DNA from 2 places in the Cupriavidus sp. 05L411 genome. Region 2 is predicted to be linked to the other one. Evidence: riboswitches for the same ligand, from Rfam matches in the RefSeq annotation. Region 2 holds a riboswitch; the other holds the start of a gene.
What was found. Region 2 has a riboswitch for cobalamin ahead of AC1DQR_RS34985 (TonB-dependent receptor plug domain-containing protein). Riboswitches for the same ligand answer to the same signal wherever they lie in the genome.

Region 1 (3,064 bases), on a different contig from region 2:
CCATTGGCATCCAACCGCAACCCGCGCATGAGTTCCACGCTGACCGAGGCCTCCAGCCCGCGCGAGGATTGCTCGCCCACCTGCACCGACAACGCCGGGTTGCTGGCGTCGCGTGTCAGCAGGTTCTTCTTGATGATCTGGTAGGCGGCAAAGGTCCACTCGCCGCGCTGGTTCCAGAACGATTGCTTGACCCCGGCTTCGATCTGCCTACCGGTGGCCAGCTTGAAATCCTTCTGTGCGTCCGAGGTGGAGATCAGTGCGCCAAGGGGATCGGTGGCGGTGGCGTACTGCGCATACACCGACAAGGCTGGCGTGAATGCGTAGACCGTGCCCGCGCGCCACGTGATGTTGTTGAAGCTGCGGGTCCAGTCGTCGCCCGTGACCAGGTTGCCGCGTTCCAGCTGGGCATGGTCCAGCCGCACGCCGCCAATCACCGACCATTGCCGGGTCAGCTGGAGGCGGTCCTCGCCAAACAGCGCGGCTTGCGTGGTGTGGGTGCGAAAACGCGGCAACGTGACAATGCCCGGCGGGCTGAAGAACTGGCCCGGGTCGAACTGGTAGGCATTGACCGTGGATGCGCCGCCATAGGGCGAGTTGCTGCTATTGGTGTAGTTGATGCGGTTGACGTCGAACCCCAGCATGGCGGTATTGGCCATGCCGAACAGCTGGCCATCGATCTTCAGGTCGGCGCGGTCGCCCACCTGTTCCTGGTCATGCAGGATCTCCAGATAGTCGGTGCGGCGCACCTGGCCCGTCGCGGGCAGAAAGGTATAGGACTCGGCGTCGCGCCAGTGGCGCTGGCTGGTGAGGTAATAGAACTGGTTGCGCACCATGACGCGCTCGTTGGGCTGCCACTGCGCCGCGAGCCGGGTCCAGCGGTCGCGGTAGGTGATATCGGCATCGCCAACGTTGTAGTTCTTCTTGCGCAGCGAGGTGTCCAGGCTGCCGCCCGCCAGCGGCGTGCCCAGGTATTGCATTGGGTGCTGGTCGGCGTCGTCATAGGACAGCGTCAGGTTGAACGCGGGCGAAACGTCCAGCCGCACCGCGGCCGACACCGCCAGGCTGCGCGAGTCGCCCCGGTCCACCCAGCCGCCGGAGCGGCCGTAGCTGGCGTTGAAGCGGTAGGAGAGGGTCTCGTTGACCGCGCCGCCGCTGTCGAACGCCGCGCGCGCTGTTTTTTGCGTGCCGCCGGTGAGCTGCAGCTCGTTGGCGATCGGCGCGCGCATCGGCTTCTTGGGAATCACGTTGACCACGCCGCCGATCGCGCCCTCGCCAACCATGACCGAGGCCGCGCCGCGCAGCACTTCGATGCGGTCCACGGACCAGGTATCGAAGGGGAATGTGACGGTGCCGGAGGCCACGTAGAGGCGCGTGCCATCGTACAGCTGCATCACCGAGCCTTGTCCTGCAAAGCCGCGTGCCGCGAGCGCCGTGCCGCCGTTGCCGGGCGCGCCATTGGCGGTGATGCCGGTGGCGCGGGTCACGGCCTCGCGCACCGACAAATCGCCGCGTTCGCGAATGGTGTCGCCGGAGAGGACTTCCACGCTAGCGGGTGTTTCCCGCGGGGTCAGGCCAAGGCGGCTGCCGGTGCTGGTGGGCTCGGACAGCGCCAGCCCGGGCGGCTGAGAGGCGCTGCTGATTACCACCGGCGGCAGCACCGTGCTGTCGCTGCGCGATGGCTGCGATTGCGCTCGCTCTGATGGCCGCGCATCTTCCGCCGCCCAGGCGGCATCGGCGCCGAGGCCGGCGAAGGCCCCCAGCGACAGCGCGAGCGCGCAATGATGCGCGAGCTGGCGCGGCGGCTTGGGCGCATGACGACGTTGGCGTGGCTTGGCGGCCGCCGGCGAGGCGGTATGGGCAATGCGAGGGCGCGCGGACATGCGTTTTCCATCATTGGCCGCGGGCGACCCCGCCCGGCGGCAATAAACGAACCAGCCGCGGACGCGCGCGCAGTGACGGCCAGGCGCGTGGCCAGCCGTCTCACGCCTGGCCGCCCGTCCGCAGCCCCGGTGATCGGTCGAAGGCCGGTATCCGGGCTTGCAGGGGGACGCCTGCCGCAGGGGGCGCGTCCGGGGTGCCGCCTTCCCGCGCGATGATGCGCAGTGGCTGCCGCGGCCTGTTGGCGCGGCGTGACACCTTTGTACCTGCTGACCGTTGCGGGGGCAGCACAGGATTAGCCGCGGCATGGCCGGCGGCGCACCTGTTTCCCGTTTAACCCCCGCCGCGCGCTGCGCGCCGGAGGCACCTTCGAACCCTTGGCAGTCCACTAGCCAGGTAATTGCAAGTCAATTGCAATTACTGAGTGGAATGCGAGGCGCATTGTAGCCGTATTTGCGCCGCTTTCGGGGGCGGATGGCAGGCGTTTTTTTGGCACCGTGCGGGTGCGCGAGCGTTTCGGCCTGGCACAACCTGTCGCCATTTTGGTGCTTCATGCGACATTTTCTGCGCTTCGTGGCCTTTCGTGCGGTCCTGTCGCGCCTTTCGCTAAAGAAGGCGAGCCCGGCTCCGATATCCGGAGATGCCGCATGCCTCCTGCATGACCGGCCATTGCCCCGAGAAGCGAATGCCATGAATCGTCTGACCCTGCGAAAAAAGCTGTGGATTCCCCTTGTGCTGGCCTGGCTCGGCCTGCTGTTGCTGACCGTGATGCACGCCTTCCAGACCCGCCAGCTGCAAATGGCCGATCGCCGCGGCGAGCTGGCTAACATTGTCGACATGTCGCTCTCGCTGGTGCGCGACTATGCCGAGCAGGCTCGCCAGGGCAAGATGTCCGAGGCCGATGCCAAGGCCCAGGCCACGGCCCGCGTTGCCGCGCAGCGTTATGGCAAGGATGGCTACATCACCATCGTCGGCGCGGATTCCGTGCTGTTGATGCACCCCATCAACCCCAAGCTCAACGGCAAGAACATGAGCGACTTCAAGGACGCCAAGGGCAACGCCTTATATGCCGATATCGCGGCCCGCGGCGCATCAGCAGAAGGCGCAGGCCACCTGGACTACTGGTGGCCCAAGCCGGGCAGCGACCAGCCGAGCCCCAAGATCGGCTACGTGGCGCGCTTCAAGC
Region 2 (3,064 bases):
AACCCAAGTGAGGTTCAGAGTGGCTGCGGAAGCCGCATTTCGGGTACATCACCGATTCAGGGAGTCCAGACTGCAACTATGAACCATGCGACGCGCTCGCCCACACGGCATAATCCCGCACCAACAAATGCTTATCGGTTCAAGGAATATGATCCTGACGAACCAGGCAGGGAAACTGTCAAACGTCTGACTTTTTTTGCACTGCCAAACGCATACTGCTTTGGCATGGCTGTCAGACGTTTGCCGTTTCTAACTTGGATGGGATGAAAACGGCGGTCAGGCGCGATAACCCGACCTAAGGTGCCGCAACTATGTGGCTTGGTGCGGCTTGGCTCCACTATACACCGCGAGGCTTTCCATACCAAGCCCGTCTTTGCGTGTCGTTACATTTTGCTGACGCGCGCGGCATGTGGGGCACATCGGGCAGTATCACGAGCGTATTGCCGCCTGCCTGTGCCGTGCGGTACACCGCCGGCGCAGGGCAGGGCATCAGTTGCGCGGCACGGGCGAATTGGTGCCCACATGCGCGTACTGGCGCAGGGCTTCGTCCGCGCGCTCGTTCAGCTCGCGAATGCGCGCACGCACGGCATCAACGGGAATCGCGCCATCTTCTTGCTGCTTGCGCTTGAGCGAGAGCAGGTCCGAGGCGATGCTGATCGCGGCCATCACTGCAACGCGTTCCACGCCCTTGGCGGATACCCCGCCCTTGAGCCGGGTCATCTGGCCGTCTACCAGTGCCACGGCCTCCAGCAGCGCGGCCTCGTTGTCGGCGGCAATGGCGAACCGGTAGGACTGGCCGGCAATGTTCACTTCGACTTGCTTATTGCTCATGCGTTTTCTCCGGGTGCCTTCTGTTCGGCGCGGCTGGCCGCATCGCCTTCGCCCAGCAGGTCGAGCTGGCGGGCGTCGCTGGCGGTGGGCAGCTTGTCCAGGATCGACTGGATGCGCAGCTGCGCTTCCTCGATCTTGATATTGAGCAGCTCGCGGTCGGCGGCCATGGCTTCACGGTCGCCGCGCAGCTGGCTGGCGTCGGCCTGCAGGCGTTCGATCTCCTCCCGCAGCCGCTGGTTCTCCGCCGCCAGGGTATCGGCATGGTGCAGCACACGCCCGATCTTGGCGGCGAGTTGTTCGAGTTCGGTGAGCATAGAGCCTGTCATATCTAGGGTCTCGGGTTTTGGGATTTTAGCCCAAGCGCTATCGTGCGGACGGCGAACGCAGACGTGTGTGACCGGGCCTGCGTGCCGAAGTTGCATGCATCGTCGTTTAACGGCATCCGTGGCGACGGCTTTATGCCTGTTTCCAGGCGCTTTTGCCCTGTTTTGCCGCGGCATTGACGCTTGCCTCGAAACTGCCTACACTCGCGCACGTTCCAGGTGCTCGTAATCCTATTCACTACAGGGTTGCAGTTCAACGGGAAACAGGGAGCCAGCCACCGCCGCCAGGGCAGGGCCGAGCCAACCTGTGCTGCCCCCGCAACGGTAAGCGACCGTGATCGCAAGATCGCAAGGCCGACCACTCAGCCACTGAACCGCAAGGTTCGGGAAGGCGGTCGGACTGGTGTCGTCAGCCCGGATACCGGCCTGAACGAGAGTGCGCCGCCCTCCGCTGCTTCTTGCCGCGCAAGCCAGCGGCGCGCTTCGTCGCCAGACGGTCCGCGGGGGAACGGACCAGGCAGCTCTCTCCCACAATCCGCATCATGCGTTCATCGTCTTACAGGTCGAGCCGTCCGGCATTGCCGGCGCGCCACAAGACCGCCCCCGTTTCTGTCTCCCGACAAGTCTGCGCCACGCCTGTCGCCTTGCTGGCCCTGCTCGCCGTGTGCGCGCCCGGCGCCGCCATGGCCCAGGCCAGCGAGCCCGCCGCCGTGCAGRCGGCCGCCGACGCGCAGCTCACGCCGGTGGTGGTCAGTGCCAACCGCACTCCCCAGCCGATCACCGAAGCGCTGCCGCACACTACCGTGGTGACCCAGCAGGACATCGTCAACTCGCAGGCGATCGATCTGCGCTCGCTGCTGCGCACGCAGGCCGGCGTGGAGTTTGCCGCCAATGGCGGCCTGGGTTCCAATACCACCCTGTTCATGCGCGGGGCCAACGGCAACCAGACGCTGATCCTGATCGACGGCGTGCGCGTCTCGTCGGCCAGCAGCGGCACGGCCCAGTTGTCGAACATCCTGCCCGACCAGATCGACCATATCGAGATCGTGCGTGGCAACGTCTCCGCGCTGTATGGCTCTGATGCGATCGGCGGCGTGGTGCAGATCTTCACCAAGAGCGGCGCGGGCCAGGCCCCGGCGGCCAACGCGCAGATCGAGTACGGCAGCAACAATACGCGCCAGGGCACGGTGGGCTACGGCGGCCAGATCGGCGACACGTCGTTCAATATCACCGGCTCGGCCATCAAGACCGACGGCTTCTCGGCCATCAACAGCAAGCAGCAGCCCAAGGCCAACCCCAACGACAACCCCTACGACAACAAGAGCGTATCGGGCCAGGTCAAGCATCGCTTCACCAGCGACTGGGACGCAGGCGTCACCGCCTACTATTCGAAGAGCAAGCTCTCCTATGACAGCACGACGGGCAAGCCTACCGATGTCTGGTGGATGAACAGCGAGCTTTACACGGTATCCGCCTTTGTCAACGGCAAGATTACCCGGGACTGGAGCACGCACTTCAAGGTGGCCCAGAGCGAGGATCGCAGCGAGAACACCAAGAACGGCCTGTTCGACAGCCGCTTCAATACACGCAACCGCCAGTACACCTGGCAGAACGAATACGCGCTGGCGCCCACGCACACCTTGCTGTTCGGCACCGAATACCTGCAGCAGGAGTTCGATTCCAGCACCTATGCCGCGCCCAACCGCAATGTGGCCTCGGTGTTTGGCGGCTACGACGGACGCCTGGGCAAGCATCAGTTGCAGATCAATGTGCGCAACGACCATTACTCGGACTTCGGCAGCCAGGCCAGCTACTTCGCCGGCTATGGCTATAACCTGACCAATGCGTTCAAGCTGATCGCCAACGCCAGCAATGCCTTTCGCGCGCCGACGTTCAACGAGCTCTACTAT

Region 1: linked by a shared signal. The riboswitch ahead of AC1DQR_RS17375 (TonB-dependent receptor) and the one ahead of AC1DQR_RS34985 (TonB-dependent receptor plug domain-containing protein) in region 2 are both predicted to bind cobalamin.

What each region holds. Positions count from the first base shown of each region.
Region 1 is NZ_JBFTOQ010000013.1:55,616-58,679, reverse strand. It holds gene AC1DQR_RS17375 (TonB-dependent receptor) at 1-1,880, opposite strand, end outside; cobalamin riboswitch at 2,006-2,264, opposite strand; gene AC1DQR_RS17370 (methyl-accepting chemotaxis protein) at 2,569-3,064, shown strand, end outside.
Region 2 is NZ_JBFTOQ010000052.1:36,697-39,760, forward strand. It holds RNA gene ssrS (6S RNA) at 1-176, opposite strand, end outside; gene AC1DQR_RS34975 (cell division protein ZapA) at 490-831, opposite strand; gene AC1DQR_RS34980 (hypothetical protein) at 828-1,145, opposite strand; cobalamin riboswitch at 1,354-1,598, shown strand; gene AC1DQR_RS34985 (TonB-dependent receptor plug domain-containing protein) at 1,697-3,064, shown strand, end outside.